Novipirellula caenicola: one gene and its partner. The protein of the gene in region 1 binds, or shares a complex with, the protein of each later gene. Links are inferred from orthologs where the notes say so. Each region holds a gene or a part of one and is shown in the gene's direction. Other genes may lie near its edges. The genes, in order: ABEA92_RS13150 and trxA.

What was found.
Region 2: the proteins of ABEA92_RS13150 (region 1) and trxA are in contact, whole or in part, in an NMR structure (PDB 2IPA), measured with the Bacillus subtilis proteins. The link is inferred for Novipirellula caenicola from one-to-one orthologs.

What each region holds. Positions count from the first base shown.
Region 1 is NZ_BAABRO010000005.1:362,765-374,376, reverse strand. What follows is about bases 3,695-6,472. They hold ABEA92_RS13150 (arsenate reductase ArsC), read left to right. Parts: upstream 3,695-4,746; coding sequence 4,747-5,199; downstream 5,200-6,472. Other genes in these bases: ABEA92_RS13145 (sulfatase), read right to left, coding at 5,341-6,472; pstS (phosphate ABC transporter substrate-binding protein PstS), read left to right, coding at 3,695-4,677. Also shown: ABEA92_RS13175 (glycoside hydrolase family 95 protein), read right to left, coding at 1-171; ABEA92_RS13170 (ArsR/SmtB family transcription factor), read left to right, coding at 851-1,246; ABEA92_RS13165 (ArsJ-associated glyceraldehyde-3-phosphate dehydrogenase), read left to right, coding at 1,243-2,268; organoarsenical effux MFS transporter ArsJ, read left to right, coding at 2,285-3,532; more of pstS, read left to right, coding at 3,565-3,694; more of ABEA92_RS13145, read right to left, coding at 6,473-6,945; ABEA92_RS13140 (YciI family protein), read right to left, coding at 6,932-7,285; ABEA92_RS13135 (YciI family protein), read right to left, coding at 7,392-8,237; ABEA92_RS13130 (RNA polymerase sigma factor), read right to left, coding at 8,395-9,636; ABEA92_RS13125 (glycoside hydrolase family 97 protein), read right to left, coding at 9,796-11,612. UniProt on the Bacillus subtilis protein: Catalyzes the reduction of arsenate [As(V)] to arsenite [As(III)]. In vitro, can dephosphorylate para-nitrophenyl phosphate (pNPP).
Region 2 is NZ_BAABRO010000004.1:413,545-425,089, reverse strand. Bases 5,729-8,439 are described here. They hold trxA (thioredoxin), read left to right. Parts: upstream 5,729-6,774; coding sequence 6,775-7,104; downstream 7,105-8,439. Other genes in these bases: ABEA92_RS11150 (metallophosphoesterase family protein), read right to left, coding at 7,246-7,920; ABEA92_RS11160 (NUDIX hydrolase), read left to right, coding at 5,929-6,669; ABEA92_RS11165 (c-type cytochrome domain-containing protein), read left to right, coding at 5,729-5,749. Also shown: ABEA92_RS11175 (pre-peptidase C-terminal domain-containing protein), read left to right, coding at 1-1,079; ABEA92_RS11170 (DUF1549 domain-containing protein), read left to right, coding at 1,198-3,681; more of ABEA92_RS11165, read left to right, coding at 3,752-5,728; ABEA92_RS11145 (vWA domain-containing protein), read left to right, coding at 8,513-10,582; ABEA92_RS11140 (hypothetical protein), read right to left, coding at 10,961-11,545. UniProt on the Bacillus subtilis protein: Participates in various redox reactions through the reversible oxidation of its active center dithiol to a disulfide and catalyzes dithiol-disulfide exchange reactions.

The sequences.
Region 1 (11,612 bases):
CGCCGGTTTGCGGTACCACAACGTCAACGGATTCTCAGGTGCAGGAGCTGGATCGGCGAATGCCATGTCCGCTTTTGGATTGTTGCTTTCGTCGACGTCGTGACGTGCGGCCGATGATGTTTGCCCAAACATCAAACCAACCATCGCGAGCGTAATCAGAAGTCGATGCATGTTGTTGTCCTTCTTGCCGGGGGGCGTTGCTTGATTGTGTGTCGTTTATCTGTATGTCGTTGGATTAGGGTTGCTTCCGTGAGCATGGCTTGACTGATTGCCAGCTTCACGGGCGGCCGATCGATGGTGGCGACTCATTGCGGTCGAGCGATTGGACTGCACGTCGTGGTTGGATTCGGTTTCGTATTATCCAGTTCCATGTTCACGCCCGTCCAGGTTCACGTTTGTCGTGCCCCAGCACGGCGACAGCATTGATACGGTTCCGACAAATCGCCGCGTGCGTTGACGTGAAAATGGGGGATTGGCGGTCAGACTCGCTTACGACCCATGGGTCACGGCATCCCAAAAAACGAGGAATTCATCATATCTTCATCGTTGCCGCCGTGCGGGAAAGAAAGGGGTTGTCTGATGGGATTGGTTTCGAAAAAACGCAAACGTGCCGGAGACTGCTGAAAACCTCGGTTTTACGTGACTTTGGCGGGCTTTTGGCGGATAAATGGTTTCCACGTCGAACCCAAAAGGGGGCGATCCGCAGTCATGATCCTCCTACTCTGATCGACTGGTTTTGGTTTTCAGCGTGGGTCTCATTCGTCCGTTTCGAAGCGGATCGGCTGCGATTTTGCGTCGTCGGCGGCCTTGCTGCGTCGCACCCGGTGCACCGGCCATTGACACGCTTGGAATGTTCGATAGTTTTACAACCATGGAAATAAATCAGGCTGTTATTGCTCTTCATGCGCTCGCCCAGGAATCACGCTTGGAGGTCTTTCGGTTGCTTGTGCGGCTGGGGCCCAGCGGGCTGCCGGCGGGTCAAATTGCCGAGAAATTGAAGATACCTCCGGCGACGCTGTCATTTCATTTAAAGGAACTGTCGCATGCTGGGCTGGTTGAGTCGCACAAACAGGGACGTTCGGTCATCTATGCGATCAACGTCAAGGGAATTAATTGCTTGATGGGTTTTCTGACCGAAGACTGCTGCCAAGGCAGGCCGGAACTTTGTGCCCCGGGTTCTTGTGATCCGGTGGGAAAGAAACAGACCAAGAAACGGAAATCGTGTGGAAAGGTGGCAGAGAAATGAGTGTCCGCGTCGGGATTAACGGATTTGGCCGCATGGGTCGCCTGGGCTTTCGAGCTGCCTGGGATTGGCCCGATTTCGAAATCGTGCATGTGAACGAAGTCAAAGGCGGGACCAAGGCAGCAGCTCATTTGCTTGAGTTTGATACCGTTCATGGCCGCTGGCAAAAAGAGATCGAGTCCACCGATGACGCGATCGTTGTCGAGGGCAAACGCGTTAGTTTCTCGAGCCACAGTACGCCTGCAGAGGTTCCATGGCGGGACCTGGGGGTGGACATCGTGGTGGAGAGTTCGGGAAAGTTTCGTACGCCGGAAACGCTGAACCCGTACTTTGAACAAGGTGTCAAGAAGGTCGTCGTCGCGGCACCCGTCAAGGAAGGTGCATTGAACGTGGTCATGGGTTGTAATGACGATCTTTATGATCCCGATCAGCACCATCTGCTTACCGCGGCGTCATGCACGACCAACTGCCTGGCTCCGGTCGTCAAGGTGGTCCATGAACAGTTTGGAATCAAGCATGGGGTGATCACCACGCTGCACGATGTTACCAACACGCAAGTGATCGTCGATACACCGCATGCCGATTTGCGTCGAGCGAGATCGGCTTTGAATTCTTTGGTTCCGACGACGACCGGTTCGGCGAAAGCGATCACGATGATCTACCCCGAGCTCGAAGGCAAATTGAATGGTTTGGCGGTTCGTGTGCCGCTACTCAATGCATCGCTGACCGACTGTGTGTTTGAGCTGCAGCGACCTGCGACTGCCGACGAAATCAATGATCGACTAAAGGATGCATCGCAAGGCAGTTTGAAGGGCATTCTTGGATTTGAAACAAAGCCACTTGTGTCGGCGGATTATGTGAACGATATCCGTTCGGGAATCGTTGACGGTCCCTCGACGATGATGATCGACGAAACCATGGTGAAGATCCTGGTTTGGTACGACAACGAGGTCGGTTACGCCAATCGTATGATGGAATTGGTCAAGAAGGTTGCTTGTCGTTTGCCAGGTCACGCACCCGCATAACACCGTAGGGACACCAGTGGACAAAAAAAGCTACGGACTTGTGACAGCGGCGTATTGGGGGTTCACCCTGACCGACGGTGCCTTGCGCATGTTGGTGCTACTTCATTTTCATGAATTGGGGTATTCGCCGGTCAGCCTTGCGTTTCTGTTCTTGCTGTATGAATTCTGTGGAGTCATCACCAATTTATTGGGTGGTTGGATCGCATCACGCTACGGGCTTCGCATCACTCTGTTTGCTGGATTGGCACTGCAGATCGTTGCGTTGACGATGTTGTCGTTCATCCAGCCCGAGTGGATCGCGTGGGTCTCGGTTGCCTACGTGATGGGCAGTCAAGCGATTTCCGGCATCGCCAAAGACTTGACGAAGATGAGTTCCAAGAGCGCGGTCAAGTTGTTGGTCAATGATCCCGATGAAGCAACGAGTCAATCGCGGCTTTACAAATGGGTGGCGATACTGACGGGCAGTAAGAATGCACTGAAGGGCGTCGGTTTCTTACTTGGTGGCGTGCTGCTTCAGTGGCTCGGCTTTGCAGCGTCGCTTTGGGCGATGGCGGCGGCGCTTGGCGTGGTGCTTGTGTGTTCGGTCACCATGCTCCGGTCCGAAATGGGCAAAGCCAAATCGAAGGTTCGGTTCAAGGAACTGTTTTCGAAAAACCGCGAGATCAACATCCTTTCGTTCGCTCGCTTCTTTCTGTTCGGAGCCCGAGATGTTTGGTTCGTCGTCGGACTTCCGGTCTTCCTCGCTTCGCATCTCGGTTGGAGCTTTGCCGGCATCGGCGGCTTTCTCGCCGCGTGGGTGATCGGTTATGGGATCATTCAAGCATCGGCGCCACGGTTTGCGAACCGTACCGGCGGAATCACCGGCGGCGCACGAGCCGCACAGAGCTGGGGATTCACGCTGTTCCTCGTTTCACTCGCGCTGGCGATTGCCATCCAAGTCGACTTCTATCCCAACATCAGCATCCTGTTGGGGTTGGCGGTGTTCGGAGTGGTGTTTGCCGTGAACTCATCGGTTCATTCCTATCTGATCCTCGCCTACGCGGACTCGGACAAGGTTGCGCTGAATGTCGGTTTTTATTACATGGCAAATGCCTGTGGTCGGCTTGTGGGCACACTCCTATCGGGCACGATGTTTTTGCTTGCCGGATTGCCAGGCTGCTTGTGGACCTCGTGTGTGTTCGTGTTGATTGCCGCGGCGATGACGCTTTACTTGCCGACCTCCAAACGATCTTCCAATGCCGAGATGGCTCCTCAGACATCTTAAGACAGTTTTTAGACGCCGAAAGGGAAACCGAAATGAACGACTTGGGTACACGCGGATATTGGACCGCTTTGGCGGCATGGTGCGTGATGGCACTACTGACAATCGGCTGCAGCGGATCAAGACCGAAGATTTCGGACTCGGCTGTCACCGGCGGCGGATCGACCTTTGCTGCTCCGATCATCAAGACGTGGGCCGAGCAGTATCACAAGCGACACGCCGATGTTGACATCCACTATGAATCCATCGGCAGTGGCGAAGGAGAGAAACGTTTCATCGAAGGTTCTATCGATTTCGGCGGGACCGATGCGGGGCTCTCCGAAGCGGCGTTGAGTTCCGTCGAGGGTGGAGCGATTCAGATTCCAATCACGGCCGGAATCATCGTCCTCGCTTACAACCCCGAAGGTCTTCCCGCAAAATTGAACTTACCGCGAGATGTCTATGTCGACGCATTTCTGGGGAAAGAGACACGATGGAATGATCCGCGGATCCAAGAAGCGAATCCAGGCAAAAAACTTCCTGACCAACCGATTCATGTGATCGTCCGGCAAGACAGCAGTGGTACGACCTTTGCTTTTACTAATCACTTGGCTGCGATCAACGACGAGTGGGCCGATCAGTTTGGTAGCAACCCATCGGACGCTTCGAGGGGCCGTGGAGTCAAGGTGCTCGATTGGCCAGGGGCCGCGATGAGCGCATCAGGAAACTCGGGCGTTGCAGGAAGAATCAAGCAAACGCCTTATTCGATCGGCTATGTGCAATACGGTGCAGCCCGCGAAGTAGGGCTTGGCATGGCCGCCCTGGAAAACAAAGCCGGGAACTACGTGGCTCCCTCGGGAACGTCGGGGCTGGAAACCCTGTTGAATGCAGAGCTTCCCGACAACCTGCTCGCTTACGTCCCCGACCCCAGCGGTGAATACTCGTACCCGATTGTCACCTTCACATGGATTCTGCTTCGCAAACAGTACGCCGATGACGCGCAGACCGAGCGAGTGAAATCATTTATCCAGTGGTGTCTTACCAGTGGTCAAGATTACGCCGAAGCCGCCGGCAACGTGCGTTTGGCGCCACACGTGATTCGGGCATCCGAGTCCAAGTTGGAATCGATGAAAGTGGCATCGCAGGATTCGTTCGTGCAGACGCCGTAGCGTGCCCTCCCGATTGTGTCGCCCGCTACGAGTCACGCGACTAGATAGATTGTTGAACCGGAGTCAGTCATGTCCAAACCCGTCGTATTGTTCCTCTGTGAAGGGAACTCGGCGCGAAGCCAGATGGCCGAGGCGTTTCTACGCAAACACGCGGGTAACCGCTTCGAGATTCACAGTGCAGGATTGAATCCACGCGACATTCATCCGATGACCATTCGCGTGATGGACGAAGTCGGAATTAGTTTGCAAGGTCACCGTTCCAAATCGCTAACGGAGTATCTCGGTAAACTCGCTGTCAGACATGTCATCATCGTCTGTGAGTACGACGAGAATTCGTGCCCTCACGTGTGGCCATTCACACGCCACACCATTCATTGGCCGTTTGAAGACCCTGCCGCCGCCGAGGGGAGCGAACGCGAACGACTCGATCGATTTCGAGCCGTTCGCAACACCATCGAAGAACACATCGTCCAGTGGGTTCGTCGTGGCGGCGCGGATGCGGAAGAATCGCGTCTGGCATAGCGTGATAACTTTTGCTGGAATCGCGTCGAGGGCGCAGGTGGATACATCGAGCCCAGGACAGCTTCATGCACCGCTGGCGAACCCCGCAGTTTGCTCGCTGCAGGCATCTTGATGCGATTGGTGTAGACCCTCGCGAGCGTCTTAAAATTCGAGCGTTGAACTTGGCGGCAGCGGCACGTGGTTGGCTTTGCGCCAAGCGACCAGTTGCTTCACCAGTGCTTCAGCCACTTCGGGATTTTTCGCGGCCAAGTTTTGGCTCTCTTTTTGATCCAGACGAAGATTGTAGAGTTCGGTTTTCCCGTCTTTGAGAAATTGGATCAGCTTCCAGTCTCCCTTGCGGATGATGGACGCGGCAGGATTCTTGTAGGCACTGGCGACATGCCAAAACAGGGCGCGTTCTGCCAGCGGGTTGCCGTGCATCAACGGCAACAGGCTGTCGCCATCAAGCGTTCCTTCGTAATCGTTGATCCCTGCCAGTTCGAGGAAGGTTGGAAAAAGGTCGAGCCCGTGGATGGGCAGCTGGCAACGGGCGGGGGTGACGGTTTCGGGCCAATGGATCAGCGCCGGAACACGCAATCCTCCTTCGTAGAGAGTTCCTTTGGCTCCACGAAGGTTGTCATTGCGACTTTGCAACCCGTTGTGACCGTTGTCCGAGGTAAAGACAATCACGGTGTTCCGGCGAAGTCCGGCTTGATCGAGATAGTTGGTGATCCGTCCGACATTCTCGTCGAGCGATTTGACCATTGTGGCGTAGGCGGCAATTTCTTTTTTCTTCTTCAGCGGCCCCGTTCCCTGTCCGGTCGACGCGTCGCCTGGCTTGTTCATGAAATGATCCAGCCACGTTTGATGCCGTGGGACGGACGGTCGGTGCGGCGCATAGAAATGCAGGTTCACAAAAAATGGCCCGTCCTTGTGACGCTGCATGAAATCGATCGCATCCGAGGTGAGCCGATCGGTGAGCCAGTGATCGCCCTCCTTTTCAGCGATGAAGGGATTTTTGAAGGGAGCCACATAGCCACCACCCTCCGCGTTGTAGCCTTTTTCATAACCACGAGCCGGATCGCCCCACCATGTACCGCCGACGTTTTCATGAAACCCGCGACCGGTTGGATAATACTGCTGGATCTCGGCGGATTGGTGCGCGGCGAGCCAGCTTAAGTCGCCATTTTTCGGCTGGCCCAACTTCTTCTCAAACGGCAGCGCTCCTTCGGCTTCGGGATACGGACCGACAATGTGCCATTTTCCGAGGTGGATCAGTTGATAGCCTGCGTCCGCAAGTGGTTTTGCATAAACCGGATGCTCTTTTTCGACCGTCCATCTCGAGAAAATATTGTCCTTGGCACTGCCCTGCTCTAGCACTGGCACGGTGTAGCAGCCGGTACGGAACGACTGTTTCCCGGTCAGAATCGCCGCTCGCGACGGCGAACAAGTGGGATACATGTAGGCCTGATCAAACACCAAGCTTTGTTCGGCCAGCGAATCCAGGTGGGGAGTTTCGAAATAGCGGCTGCCCATAAAGCCGACGTCTTGCCAACCCAGATCATCGGCAAGGATAAACACGATGTTTGGCTTGACTGGCTCGGAGCTCGTCGTGGTGGCGGTGTCAGCCATCACCAGCGGTGAGAACAGGATGCTGACGCACCAGATCAGCGAAAATGCCATCGTCACCTGTTTTGTCGTCATTGCTTCTGTTACCTGGTTCTTGTTACCTGATTCCTGAGGACTGCTAGGATCACGAGGGGACATCCGGCAGTGTCTCGATCGGACGAATCTCAACCGTGCCTTTTTTCGCAGGTGGAAGTCGTTCAGCAATCGCGATTGCTTCGTCGAGGTCATCCACGTCGATGATGTAGTATCCGCCGAGTTGTTCGGTCGTTTCAGCAAACGGACCATCGGTGATTTGACGTTTCCCCTCTCGAACGCGGACACTCGTCGCGGTGGTCACCGAATGCAGTGGTGACGACGCGATCCATTTTCCCTGCTGCTCGAGTTCGCTAGCGATCCCCATCGATTCGACCATGCATTTTTTGCGTTCGTCTTCGTTCCAGCCGTCCTCGGAACTGTAAATCAATAGCATGTATTTCATGCTTCACTCCTGGTCGTATTCCTGTTCTCTTGCTTTCTCATCATCTTAATCAAACGCTTTCTTCCATCGACCAACGGATCGAAGTTTAGGGATAGGGAATCCAGGATTACGATTCAGATCCTGGGACCATTACCATCCAACCAATACCAAATTTGTCGGTCAGCATGCCGAAGCGTGGTGACCAAAACGTTTCATCCAGCGGCATATCGACGTTGCCGCCTTCGGCGAGTGCTGTGAAAACGCGATCACAAACGGATTCGTTTTCGACCGATAACGCAAGCCGAAATCCCTGGTGAGCCGTGGCTTCGCCGCAGCCATCGGACGCCATCAACGTCATCTTGCCGACTCGGAAGGAGGCATGCATCACTTTTTCCTCAAACCCCGACTCGAGCATACCCTCGGGCAGCGGGTCGGGGCTGTCGCTGAACCGCATCTTCATCAATACGGTGGCTCCAATCGCTTGCTCGTAGAACGCCAGTGCTTCTTCGCAGCGACCGCCATAGAAAAGGTAGGGTTGAACTTGGCTTTGCAGCATCGTGATCTGCTCACGAAGATCGTCTTCTTGATCGCCGATTTGGCCGGTCGGATCCGATTCTGCAAAATCTTCCATTTCGTACAGCGGACGAATTTCGATGTCCGATTCTTCGATCATCGGATTGGGACATCGTTTGACCCAATCGATCGCTTCCTGCATCGAACTCACTTCCCAAAGCCAGAACCCAGCAACCAGTTCTTTGGTTTCCGCGAACGGCCCATCCGTTACGGTTCGGTCGGTTCCACTGAAGCGGACTCGCACCCCTTCGGAACTTGGCTTCAGTCCTTCACCAGCCTTCATGATTCCCGCTTGAACCAGTTCCTCGTTGAACTTGCCCATATCGGCCAACAATTTCTCGTCAGGCATTTGCCCTGCTTCGGAGCTCTTGGTTGCTTTGACAAAGACGGCTACTTTCATGTTTTTCTCCGCGATAGATTCAACGTTGATTAGGTTGTTTTTGCTGTTGCTTTACCCAATGGTCGCACGGGGAACAGGCGAATCGACATGGCTTCGCATTTTGTTGAAAAAGATCCTGTTGCGTGTCTGGGAGGCGGTTGGGGGAACGTTCCCAGCATCAGGATGGACGCAGATTCCGCAGTCGTTCCATCAGAAACCGACGCTCTGGCTGCTGCTGGCACAGCTCCAATGCCTGCTGGAACGCTGCGATCGCGTCGACGTTTCGACCCGCTCGCCGCAAAAGCTCGCCGCGCGCCGAGTGGGCGAGATGGTAGTTCTGCAGTTCGCCTCGCTGGAGGACCGCATCAATGATCGCAATGCCGGCATCGGGGCCGTCTCGCATGGCCACCGCGACGGCGCGGTTCAATTCGACCACAGGCGACGGATCGACCTGCAGCAAGACTGAATAGAGGGCAACGATCTGGTTCCAATCGGTTTGGGCCGCGGTGGGTGCGTCGGCGTGAACGGCCGAGATCGCCGCTTGCAGCGTATAGAATCCGAAACGCCGTGATGCCAACGATTGTTCGACCAATTGTTTGCCTTCGGAGATAAGGTCTGGATCCCACTGGCTGCGGTCCTGATCCTCTAGCAGCACGATCTCGCCATCGCCCGATGTGCGAGCCGTTCGCCGCGATTCATGCAGCAGCATCAACGCAAGCAGCCCCATCACTTCAGCATCGCTGTGCAATTGCAGCAGCAGTCGACACAAGCGAATGGCTTCATCCGACAGTTCGCTGCGAATCAAGGAATCTCCGCGGGACGCCGAGTAGCCTTCATTGAAGATCAGGTAGATAACTGAGAGCACGCCGTCGAGTCGCGCCGGTAATTCGCTCAGATGGGGAACGATAAATGGGATCTTGGCATCGCGAATTTTCGCTTTGCCGCGTACGATTCGCTGAGCCATCGTTGCCGGCGATGTGAGAAATGCCTTTGCGATTTCCTCGGTGGTCAGCCCACACACCTCACGCAGCGTCAAGGGAACTTGAACCTTCGGGTCAATCGCCGGATGGCAGCAGGTGAAGATCAGCCGCAATGGGTCGTCTTCGATTTCCGTTGCCGCCCGTTCCGCGTTAGCCTGGCAAATCTCCTGCATGCGTCGGCTGACGTCGGGGGCGATCGCTCGAGCCTTCTCGCGGCGACGAATGATGTCAATTGCTTTGAATCGTCCGGTTGAGATCAACCAAGCAGACGGGTTCGCCGGAATGCCCTCGGCGTCCCACTGCGAGATCGCCGCTGCAAATGCTTCCTGCATCGCTTCTTCGGCCAAATCAAAATCGCTCAATAAACGAACCAGCGACGCAAAAACTTTGCGCGACTGCGTTCGATAGAGTTCATCGACTTGTGCTTGGACTGTATTCATGCCACCGGTATACGTCAAACCGCCGCCATTGACGATCACCCGTTTGTTTTGACAAAAGCGCTTTGCCAAACCGATTTGACTTTTAAAACCGGCGATAGAGCTTGCCGAGCCGCGCGAAGTTAGTGAATGCCTAAGCGGACCGATGGGCAATGCTGACGGTCACTTTGTCGTTGTTGGTCGCAGGATCATCGCGTGCCCACCACCGATCGCCATTTTGATCTGCATCACATCGCCGTGCTTTGCGACCGCGGTTGCGATCTCATAGGCTTCCGGATTTTTCACGCCGTGCGAGTCCGCCGCATCTTGATAGAGCGTGACTTCGTAGCGATGGTCCGGATCAAGGAAATCGAGCGGAATGTCCAGCGTCCGTTCGGATTGGTCGTTGACCGAAGCCACATACCACTGGTTACCGCTGCGACGGGCGACGGTGATGTAGTTTCCGATCTTCGAGTTCAACACGCGAGTCTCGTCCCACGTTGCCGGCATGACCTTTAAAAATTCAAATAGATCCGCCTTCTTGTTGTATGCCTCGGGTGCATCGGGCAGCGTGACAAGTCCTGTGTAGATCACCAGATTGCGAGCCACTTCGCTGACCACGGTCGAGATGTAGCTGTTTTTCTTTCTCGGCCCCTTCTCTCGCTCGCCCGCGTTGATGCTGTTGATTCCAAAATTGCCGTTGGACATATCGAGCGGTCCCGACAACGCGCTGACCATCGCCATCTTCAGAAACGTTTCCGGGGTAAAGGCACTGCGAGAATCCTGTTGACCGTGGCAATATTCGCGAGTGATCATGTTGGGCATGGTTCGTTCCACGCCCGCCATCGGCACAGGGCCGTCATGGAAATTGATCAACAGTTTGTTTGCTGCGGCTTCATCAATGGCATTTCGAGTAAAATCCGCTTTGTTGCCCATGAAGCCATATTTCATGCCTGCAGCGCCGAGTTCGGCATAGTGGCGAAAGAGAGTTTCGTCGCCAAAGTTGCCCTTTTTTCGATCGTAGTAAAGCATGATCATGACGCCCTTCTCTTTGGCGTAGCTCATCACTTTTTCAATATCGACCTCCGGCGAAACCACCATCTTTCCGTCGCCAGCGGATTTGAACCAGTGATCGTCGACCGTCAAATACTCTAGCCCCTGTTCGGCACAAAAGTCGATCAGGTGCAAGTAGCTATGGGTGTTGATGCCGTACACGAATTCGCCATTGTCATAGCCGTGAATCCGCCAGTCCCAGAGTCCTTTACCGGGTTGAATCCATTGGGTATCGGTCAATTTGCAGGGGGCGGCCAAATTCAATGCCACGGTATTGATGGTCAAATCGCCTGCGGTCTCGTCAATCAGAATGACACGCCAAGGGGTGAGCTGGCCATCGCCGCTTGAGACCGCGGAACTCGCGGCCACCATCGCTTTCTCATCCTTCGCATAACGAATCCGCATACTCTCCAATGCGGCCGCGGAATAGAGATCCGATTCCAGCAACGCCACATGCAATCCATCGTTGCGTTCGGTAACCAACGGAACCGAGATGTTTCTTGCCTTTGCGGGGTTGGTGAAACTTGCACCACGCTGGCCCGAGTAATACGCCACACCGCCGAGCACCTTGAACTGGCTCGAAAAGGTCATCCGCTTGCCAGCGGATTCTTCCGACAGCACAAAGCGAAACCCGACCCCCGTGTCGAACACGCGGCAGAGCAGCGTCACCGGGATGTCGTCGGCAGTCAGTGAAAGGGTCAGTTCGTGATGCTGATCGCGGATGCTGCTGAATTGGCCCCATGTCGGCTGCCAAACGGAATCGTTCTGGAGAATGGACTGGTCCACTATCGACATCGTTGCGCCAGCGAAAATCTCGACCTTGGACGGATCAACGATCGCTTCGCCTTGCCGGGTAATCCAATAGACCAGCGAGTCGTCGCTTAGCTTAAACGACACGACCGTTTGACCATCCGGAGAATCAACGGTCACGGTGTCCGCAAACAGAT
Region 2 (11,545 bases), on another replicon or contig:
GCGGCCAAACCGCGTTCATGGTCAACGCCACACGTCGAGGTTACAACGGCGAAATTTACATGGAGCTTGATGGGCTTCCCGAAAACGTCGTCGCACAAACCTTTTCGATCCCCGCAGGGCGTGGCGAGATCCCGGTGTTGTTGACCGCCAAAGCCGACGCGACTCACGCCGCTTCGCTGTTTGATATTCGTGGCAAAGGCGACGAGAAAAACGCCACTGTCACGGGCCAGCTAAAGCAGACTCACCAATTGGTGCTCGGTCAGAACCGTCGCCCGATGTGGGGCTACGATACCGATCGTGCTGCGGTCGCCGTCACCGACGCGGCCCCGTTTGAAATTGAGCTGGTTCAACCGAAAACGCCTATCGTGCGTGATGGCAGCAAAGAATTGGTTGTTCGCATCAAACGTGGCGAAGGCTTCGATGGGGCGGTTTCGCTTCGCACGCTCTACAATCCGCCCGGAGTCGCGGTCAACAATAGCCGCAAAATCGACAAAGGCCAAACTGAAGTTCAAATTCCGATCACCGCGAACGGCAGTGCTGCCGTGGGAACGTGGCCGGTGATTATGATCGCAAGCTATCCCACCGATAACGGGACCGCGGAAATCGCGACACAACCGATCATGTTGGAGATCCAACCACAGCTGTTCAGCTTCAAGTTTCCTCGCTCTGCTGCAGAACTTGGAACTGACGCGTCGGTGGCAGTGGAAATCGAAGTGCTCAGAGAGCTGCCGGGCGAAGCGGAAGTGGAATTGGTCGGAATCCCCAATGGGGTGACCAGCTCGGCTGCGGTTCAAAAAATCAGTCAAGATGCAACCAGCGTGGTTTTCCCGATCACGGTTGCCAAAGACGCCAAAACCGGAAACCACAAAACGCTTGTGTGCAAATCACGCGTGACCGTTGGGGACGAAGTGATTGTGCAAACCAATGGCACCGGCGAGATCCGTGTGGACAAACCGTTGCCACCGAAGAAAGACGAACCAGCCAAGCCGGCTGCAAAACCCAAACCGGCCGAAGCGAAACCCGCCGCGCCAAAACCGCTTAGCCGGCTCGAACAGCTTCGCCAAATGAAGAACCAATAACACGCATGGCGACTTGGGGTGGGCCTATATGGTCCGCCCCGTCGCTTCCCTTTCCCACCGTATTCTATCGATCCCGCATTTCATCGATCGCTTTAATTGTTCAACGAGGAACATCGGCATGAAGTTTCCATTCATCAAATCACTCGAGCGGATCGCTCTTGGCGTGGCCATCCTGTGGACCGGCGCCGTCACCGCGATCGCGGTCACGCCCGAGTCATCGACTCCTAGCGGCAACGCGGCGCGTCGACCGGACATCGCGGTTTATCCAAGCGAGATCAAGCTTGGTTCCGCTCGCGATTTCCAATCCTTTGTTGCTGTCCTTCGACGCGACGATGGGATTACCGAAGACGCCAGCGAGCGGATGGAGTGGTCGATCGCGGATGCATCGAAAGTGCGTCGCGATGGTTTCATGCTGTATCCCGTTGCCGATGGAAAAACCGAACTGGTTGGTTCCTATGCGGGCACCGAAGTTCGCGTGCCGGTGACGGTGACCGGTGCGACAACCAAGCCCGAGATCAGTTTCGAAAAAGACGTCATGCCTGTGTTGACGCGATCGGGGTGTAATACCGGGTCCTGTCACGGTGCGGCTCGCGGGAAAGACGGTTTCCGAATCAGTTTGTTTGGGTTTGACCCCGAAGGCGATTACTTTCGCATCACCCGCGAAATCGGTTTTCGCCGGATCAATCTAGCCGTCCCCGAAGAAAGTCTGTTTCTAAAGAAAGCGATCGGTGCGGTGCCTCACTCCGGAGGCAAGTTGTTTGACACCGATTCGGATTACTACGCCACGATTTTAGAGTGGTTGCAAAAGGGTGCCAAATCGGATCCTGCAGACGCCAAACCACCGGCCGTCCAATCGCTTGCGATCTATCCACCGCAAGCGGTGATCGAAGGCGAGGGATCTCAGCAGCGATTTGTTGCCGTGGCTACCTATAGCGATGGCAGCACCCGCGATGTCACTCGTTTGGCCGCGTTCACCTCCAATAACTCAGGCACCGCCGCAATCGATTCGCTGGGCGTGGTCACCGCGGGCCGCCGTGGCGAAGCATTCGTGACGGCTCGTTTTGTCACCGAAACGGTGGGCAGCCAAGTATTGGCACTGCCAACTGATTTGCAGTACACCGCTCCGAAAATCGAAGGCGAATATATCGATCAGTTGGTTGGCAAAAAGCTACAGCAACTTCGCATCTTGCCAAGCGGACGCTGCAGTGACGAAGAATTCCTGCGACGGGTCACGTTGGACATCACCGGATTGTTGCCGACCGAACAAGAGTATCAACAATTTGTTGCCGACGCCGCGCCGAACAAACGTGCGGAATTGATCGATCGTTTGCTCGAACGCAAAGAGTTCAGCGAGATCTGGGCTATGAAATTTGCTCAGCTGTTGATGATCAAAAGCAGCAATACGGTCAGTTACAAGTCCGCGTTCTTGTATGCCAATTGGTTGACCGACAAATTTGCTCGCAACGTGCCGATCGATCAAATGGTCCGTGAATTGTTGACCAGCACCGGGGGAACGTTCACGTCGCCGGCAACCAACTTCTACGAAATCGAGCGTGACACGCTGAAGACGGCTGAAAATGTCGCGCAAGTCTTTATGGGGATTCGCACGCAATGTGCCCAGTGTCACAATCACCCGTTTGACCGCTGGACCATGGACGATTACTACGGTTTCGCATCGTTCTTCTCGCAAGTCGGACGCAAACAAGCCGAAGATTATCGCGAAAAGATTGTTTACAACCGCTTTAGTGGCGAGGTCAATCACCTCGTCACCGGCAAACCGGTTCCGCCTCGTTTCTTGGGTGGTGAATCGCCCGACACCAAAGGCAAAGATCGACGCGAAGTGTTGGCAAATTGGTTGACCAGCAAGGAAAACCCCTACTTCGCACGCTCGATTGCGAACCGAATTTGGGCTCATTTCATGGGCGTTGGGTTGGTGGATCAAGTCGACGATATCCGCATCAGTAACCCGCCAAGCAACCCCGAACTGTTCGACACGCTGGGCAATAAATTGGTTGAATACAACTTCGACATGCGGTCACTCGTTCGCGATATTTGCAACAGCGAAGCGTATCAACGCAGTTGCCAATCCAACGAAACCAATGCTCATGACAATCGCAACTATGCGTATGCCGTGGTGCGACGTATTCCGGCCGAAAGCATGCTTGATTGCTTGTGCCAAGTCACCGAAGCTCCGGAAAAGTATCGCGGGTTGCCGCTCGGAGCATCGGCGGTGCAGATCGCCGACGGGGCAACCTCGACTTACTTCCTAGACACCTTTGGCCGTTCACCACGGGCCACGGTATGCGAGTGTGAAGCGACCACGTCGCCATCGCTTTCGCAAGCACTGCACCTGCTAAACGGAAGCTCGGTAACCAACAAAATCGAGCAGGGCAAGGTGATTCAAAAATGGGTGAAAGAAGAGAAGCTCAGCAACGAGCAGGTGATTGAGCGAATCTATATCCGCTCGCTCGCTCGCAAACCGACCAAGGAAGAGCGAGAAAAGCTGCTGGCCACAATGCCGGCCGAAGGGGACAGCACGGCTGAACTATCGGATGTTTTCTGGGCCGTGCTGAACAGTCGCGAGTTTGCGTTTAATCACTGATTAAAATGAAAGACCGTCTTTGATTTCCTACTCGAAAAAATTTCGCCTCTCCACACGATTTCCAATCGCTATGAATCGACTGAATATTGCCGCACTGTTTGTTTTAGCTGGTTGCGGAGTCAGCTTCGCGGCCGACGAAAAGTCCACTCCGGAAGTGAAAAAGGTCACTTTCGAAGATGATGTGAAGCCGATCTTTCGCCAACATTGTGCTAGTTGTCACAACCAAGGCGATAAAAAGGGCGGCTTGGCTCTCGACACCTACACGGCATTGATCGAAGGGGGGGGTAGTGGCGAAGTGGTGTACGACGACGGCGATCCATCGGCCAGCCGTTTGTGGCAATTGGTCAATCATGACGACACGCCGATCATGCCGCCAAACCAAGACAAACTGCCCGCCGAACAGCTCGCGGTCATTCAAGCTTGGATCGAAGGAGGAATCCTGGAAAACTCGGGTTCCAAAGTCAAAGCGAAAAAGAAGAACTCGCTTGCGTTTGTCGCCTCCACCGGCGGGAAACCCGAAGGTCCTGTGGCGATGCCCGAATCGATTCCTCAGCGAGTGCCCGTTGCTACCGAACGTGCTGCCGCCATTTCAGCGATTGGGACAAGCCCATGGGCACCCTTGGTCGCGATCGCGGGACAAAAACAGATCTCGCTGTACCACACCGAAACATCCGAGTTGCTTGGAATTTTGCCATTCGAAGAGGGCATTGCTCAGTCGCTGCGGTTTAGTCGCGGCGGCAGCTTTTTGATCGCAGGCGGTGGCGAGCATTCACTCAAAGGGATCGCGGCGATTTACGATGTCAAAACCGGCGAACGTGTGGCGACCGTCGGTGACGAATTCGATGTGGTGTTTGATGCCGACGTCAACGCGAGCATGTCGCGAGTCGCGATGGGCGGACCACAAAAGATGTTGCGTGTCTATGACGCCACCGATGGCGAGTTGATCTTTGATCTCAAAAAACATACCGATTGGATCTTTGCGGTCGCCTACAGCCCCGATGGGGTGTTGATCGCGTCGGGGGATCGTTCCGGTGGCTTGAGTTTGTGGGAAGCCGACACGGGGCGACTGTACCTGGATTTGACGGGACACAAAGGATCGATCAATTCCGTGGCATGGCGGGACGATTCGAATGTCTTGGCCAGTGCGAGCGACGACGGAACGGTCAAACTGTGGGACGTCGTCGAAGGGAAAACCATCAAATCATTCAATGCTCATGGCGGCGGGGTGACCGCAGTCGCTTTTGATCATCAAGGTCGACTCGTGACCGCCGGTAAAGACAACCGAGCCAAACTTTGGGACGCTGGCGGGGGACTGATTCATCAATTCCAACCCGTTAGCGAAGACGTGCTCGAAGTTGCGATTTCTCACGATGGCAGCCGAGTGATCTACGGGGATTGGGATGGCCAAGTCTTCAGTGCATCGGCTGAAAAACCAGAACAGAAAGAAGCGTTGGCGGCCAACCCACCGCCGGCAGCCGAACGTGCCAAGGTCGTCCAGCAGCAATTGGCATCGATTCAAAAGACGATGCAACCGATCAAAGCCGAGCTCGATGCCGCGATGAACGCTGTCGCCGCGGCTCAAAAACCGATCGACGAACTCAATGCCAAGATTGCCGCGGCCAAGGCGGAAGCTGAAAAATCAAAAGCGGCTGCCGACGCCGCAGCCAAGAAAGTAGGCGAGCTCGATGGACAGATCCCTGCGTTGGCGGGGGCGTCACGTGACAAGCATGACGCGGTGATCGCGGTTCGCGTGCAAACCAACGGCGACGCAAACAAGCTGGACGCGGTGGCAGCGGCCGAACAGGCACTGATCGATCACTTGAGCCAATTGGTCAAACTGCGTCGTGATCGCATCGCGACTCATCAATCGATCGCGACGCATCAACAAACCGCTGCGGCGAAGACGGCGGAAGCTGCCGAATTGGCCAAAGGCTTGCCCGCACTGCAAGAAGCATTGGCCAAAGCCCAGCAGGCGGCTGATGCGATGAAGCAGAAGTATGACGGCGTGGCCACTCAATTGACGGCAGTCCAAACGAAATTGGATCAATTGTCAGCCGCCATCAACTAGTGCTAAGTTAAATGAGGTGCAGTGGGGATCGTGTGCTACCACGCGTAGACGTGTGGTTCGCCATCCCCAACGCGGTACGCTTGCAATGCCGCCCGTTCAATTCATCGCGTTGGAAATAAAACTCGGTGGTGTTGGAAAACGTGCATCAAGGACGCGATTATTGAGCTCGATTGACCTCCATGACTTTTCCATCATCACAACAACGTGCGGGCATGATCGCGGATGATCTCGGCCGCTTCTTGACCAAGCAGCTTAGCACTCGACGCTGCGGAGCGAACCGATCTCGCCGCTCGGATCGGTTGGAACCGATGTATCCCGGGTTGGCCTACGGTCGCCATCGCGGCCCCGCACGTCGGGGGTGTCGCCAAGCCGCCGTGGCGATTTCGTTGTTCCAGGACACACATCAGCAGTGGGTGATTCCGCTGACGCAGCGTCCGCTGACGCTGAAGCATCACGGCGGTCAGATCTGTTTGCCTGGAGGCCGGCAGGAGCAAGGCGAATCGGCCGAAGACGCTGCACTGCGTGAATTCGAAGAAGAGCTTGGAGTACGGCCGCAGGTGCAAACGTATTGCGGCCGTCTGCACCCACAATACGTTTATGCCAGCGATAATGCGGTCCAGCCGGTGGTCTTTGTCATCGAACCACCATTAACTCAGTGGCAGCCGGATCCGATCGAAGTCGAAAATGTGATTCTGATGCCGCTGCAGGAATTACTTCGTCCATCGCGGCGAACGGTGGTCCAGATGAAAAAGCGAGTGCATTTCATTGAAACAAGGGCCGATCGAAACCCTTCAACCGGAGCTGATACGCTGCAATTCGCCGCTCCGGCGTTTCAATACCAAGACTATCGGATTTGGGGTGCAACCGCGATGATTTTGGACGAATTGGCTCGGATATTGCTGCCCTATCCTAATCGATGAAAAGTAACTGGTAATTAGGCCACTTTGACAGTGGGGCAAATTGACAGCAGACGCTCTTTGACTAACAATTTGCGCTGGCAACCTATTTTTAAAAAGGAAGTTTCCATGGCATCTGATGCTGTAAAAGAATTCACTGACGAGAACTTCGATAGCGAAGTCCTTCAGTCTGACTCCCCTGTGCTTGTTGACTTTTGGGCACCTTGGTGTGGTCCATGTCGTCAGATCGCTCCGATGATTGACGAATTGGCCAGCGAAAACCCATCGGTCAAGATTGGCAAGATCAACATCGACGACAACCCTGGAATCGCCCAGAAGTTCGGAATCAGCAGCATTCCTACGCTGTTGGTTTTCAAAGGTGGCGAAGTTTCAGAAAGTTTTGTTGGCGTTCGCCCCAAGGCAGCGCTCCAACAAGCACTCGATGCGTCGGTGGCTTAAGCATCACAGGATGCGTTGACCTCCTAGGCACTGTGGCGATTCACCGTGCCTTTTTTTATGCGCCGATTCTTGCGCCGTGACCTGGCCCGTTGGATCTTTACGGATCGCTACGCAAGGTTGATGGCATTGGCCGTGTACTGGCTAGTACTGGGCTTGGGTGCTGCGGACACGTCCGTCTTGGGCGACTTGCCATACTTGACGGCTGTACAGATCGATTGCTGTCAGCCAGCCTCCGCCGTAGCAAAAGGTGTCGATGTCCAGCAGATGGCCGATATCGAGGATTTCGCCGTCACGCATCGCCGTATGGCCGACGACAGCCGTTTTGCCGCTGATGTGAGCCGCTGGGAATCCGTCGTTTAGCGTGTACCACCGCAGCATCTCAGGCGGTTGGTGTTCCAGCGGCGTGTCGGGATCGTAGGCGGCATGCGTAAAGAAATAGTCTTCGTATTCAAAGTAATCGCCGAGTGAATCGAAGAAATCCTCATGGCTCTGCGGCAAAAAGTCCAATCCGCCATCGAAACCGTAGCTATCAAGCGTCTCAACGCCGCCGTATTTGAGCCAACCGTGCGGCGATTGTCCGTCACGAACGACCTCCAGCATCATTTCTTCGTGGTTTCCCACCAATCCAATCAACTGAGTCGATTTACGCAATTCGATCAGGGTGTCGATCACCCCCCGGGAATCAGGCCCTCGGTCCACGTAATCGCCCAGGGTGACGACAATGTCTTTGGTCGTCGGCGCAACCTCTGCAATCAATCGCTCTAAAGCGACCTTACAGCCGTGGATGTCTCCGATTGCGATGAGTCGCTCAGACAATTTTGAAAAGCCCCATGCTGTATTCAGTTTGACTATTGTGGATTCAATTTTCCGCTAGTTCTAACGGTATAAAATCAAGGGTACTAATACAAGTTGAAGTTGGCAATTAGCAGCCCCCTGCCTCTGGCGAGCGGAAGCGTCCCAGATGGATGGCGTCGCAGGTTTTCTGGGTACAAAACCGGACCGTTTTCGTTGTAATTTAGTGAACGGCGGGCTGCGAGAATCGACTTCAAATCGATAACACCTTGGACGATGATAACGTTTTTTGGACTTTCGTGGTGCTGTCCCCTTTTTTTGTCGTAAATTGCGATTTTTTGTCGCCGGCGTGGTTGGACCATGCGAGGCCACCAAACCTTGTCCTTAATGCCCTTGTTCGCAAAACGCCGTACGTGACACCCGCGGCGTTGGAATTGAAGTAAAATAAAGCCATGTCGTCTCACTGATCACTTCGCCGGGGGGATCGAGATGGATCATGCAAAACTTATCGCCTTCGCTCTCCGAACGATGTCCTGGCGCGGCGAGAGTGTGATCCTTTTCCGTGATGTGATTCGCAACTGGCTCCGACATTTTTGAACCGAATGGTTAAGTGCAAATGACGATTCCGACCCCTCCAAGCAATTCGCAAAATGGTCCTGTTGCGACCGAAGGCTTGCAGAGCAATCTCGAAGCGGTCGATGCTTGGGACGAAGAAGAACTCGAAGAAGAGTCGTTCTTTGCGGCGAGCGAGACCACTGCGTTTGCTGGCAGCATGTTGGTGCATTTGATCATCATCTTGTCCTTGGCGCTGGTTCCCTTAGTCATGCCGGTGGACGAAGAAGCCGTGGTGTTAGTGTCGCCACCGGCCGAAGAAGAAATCGAAAAAGTCGAGATGATCGACGATGTGACCTACAGTGACCTGCCGCAAACCGAAGTCGGCGCGAACAGCACCGCCGATGCGGCGATGGCGGAAGCTTCGGCCGAGATGTTTGCCGAGATCTCTGAGATTCCCAACCCGGTCGATCTCGAACCGACCGATTTGGGGCAGATCATGGTCAACAAAATGTTCACCCAAGCGGTCGCGCCGCTGGATCGATTGAAGAACCAGAAAGGGCAAGTTGGCCAGAGCACCCAAGGTGCCGCCGGCGCGGTGGACCGAATCACGTTCGAGATTCTGCAGTCACTCGAAGAACGTCCGACGTTGGTCGTGTGGTTGTTTGATCAAAGCGGATCGCTTCATCGTCAACGCCAAGAGATCCGAGACCGCTTCCATCGAATCTATAGCGAGCTGGGGATTGCCAAAGAGAGCAACGCGGCTGGGTTCCGCCGTGACACCCACGACAGCCCACTGCTGAGTTCGGTCATTGGCTTTGGCAAAACCGTCACCCTGTTTACCGAAGAACCGATTGAAGATCTCGAAGAGATGCAATCGATTGTGCAAAACATTCCCGTCGATGCCTCCGGTGAAGAACGGGTCTTTTCCGCCATTTCATCTGCTGCCGATCAATACAAATCGCTGCGTCGCAGCCGTGGCGGCAACGGCCCTCAACGAAACGTATTGTTTGTGGTCGTGACGGACGAACGAGGCGATGATGCCCACATGCTCGAGCAATCGATCGAGGCATGTCGCAAATGGGCGATTCCCGTTTACGTGATCGGGGTTCCCGCGCCGTTTGGTCGCGAACATACGTTGGTCAAGTACGTCGACCCTGACCCTAAATACGATCAATCGCCTCAATGGGCTCAGGTCGATCAAGGTCCAGAGACCTTTTACCCAGAACAAGTTCAGGTCGGTTTCACCGCGGACTTTAAAAAGGAGCCGGTGATCGATAGTGGATTCGGACCTTATGCGTTGACGCGTTTGTGTTACGAAACGGGAGGAATCTATTTCACGGTCCATCCCAATCGCAATGTTTCGCGACGCGTTCGGTCGTCCGAGATCGACGCTTATGCTTCGGACATCGAATACTTTTTTGATCCAGGTGCGATGGCCAGATATCGCCCGGACTACCTGGCACCTCAAGATTACGTGACCAAGGTAAAAGCCAGCCCGCTGCGACAAGCCCTTGTGCAAGCGGCTCAGATGCGACCCGCGCAGGGACTGTCACGTCCGCAGACCCGCTTTGTCAAACGCAGCGAAGCCCAGTTGGTCGGCGATTTGACCAAGGCACAACAGGACGCAGCCAAGTTGGAACCCACGTTGATCCAAATGGCCACCATCCTTGAACCCGGCATGAAGGCGCGCGACAGCGAAGAAAGTCTTCGCTGGAAAGCGGGATACGACTTGGCGATGGGACGCGTGCTGGCTCAGAAGGTCCGTACCGAAACCTACAACGCGATGCTGGCCAAAGGCAAACGCGGGATGCCCTTCGAAGATGCAAAGAACAACACTTGGATCTTAGAACCGAGCGAAGAGATTTCCGTGGGCAGCAAATGGGAACGCGAAGCCGCGCTGGCCAAGGAGCTGCTCGAAGGCGTCACACGCGATCACAAAGGTACGCCTTGGGCACTGCTTGCCGAGCAAGAGCTTGCGGTACCGATTGGATGGAAATGGAAAGAGACCTTCACCGATTTGACGCCTCGTAAACCTGGTCGTGGTGGTGGCGGCAATAACAACAATCCACCGCGAGACGATCAGAAACGAATGCTCAATAAGGCACCTTCACGTCCGATTCCTAAGCTGTAAGCAGCTAGGCAGAAGTCTTTCAATCGATCGGCCGTTTTGCCCAACGATGTGAAGCATTTGCGTTCCGTAGCTACGCTCGCCAGAGCGTGGATGATTGCCAGAGCGTGGATGATTGCCAGAGCGTGGATGATTGCCAGAGCGTGGATGATTGCCGGCCAATACAAATCACCACCTTCTGGCGAAGGTAGGTACGAGAAAAAGCTTCACAGCGTTGCGTTTTTCCGCTAGCCATGGTTCCAGCGCGGAACCGGGGCCAGCGCACAAACAGCTAACGGGGTTTCACCCAATGATTCCTGCCTACATGTTCAGTGGGATTGGAAGTCGACGGTTCCCTCTGCAAATTCGTCGGCTGGCAAAATTGGCGAACACTCCAGCCGACTACTCGGCGTTTGCCGAGTCCGTGGTGTCGGTCGATTCTGTTGCGTCGGTCGATTCTGTTGCGTCGGTCGATTTCGTCTTGTCAGTTTGTCGCTGCTCGGCCTTTTGATAGAGCTGGGCCAGTGGCAACATCAGTGATTCAAGTTGCTTGTAGTACGCCGTCTCGTCCATGGTCGCCTTCTGCGACTTGAGCGTTTCAATTTCGCCTTCGATCTTGTCTCGGTTTTGTATCTCTTCGGGCAACAGCGGGGCTTGATCGGCTGCGGCAAATAACGTCATCTTCGCCGCGTGTTCACCGTCGAGTTGCTGATCGGTTTTGGCAGCGGCCGCCGGAAGCTTTCCGCGAAATGCCTTAAATGGTGTCCCCAGCCCATCGCCGTTGTCGTCGATCAATGCATGTTCGCTGCTGATCCTGGATTCGGATTCATAAAACGATTGCACCGCCGCGTTGGCTTTTAGAAACGCTTCCTGCACCGAAACCTCTTGATCGTGATCCAGATCCGCATCGAGCGATCCGATGGCGTTGGCAAAATAGTGACCGAATCTGGCATAGTTGTGTTCGCTGCCGCTTTGGGTTGCGGTGAC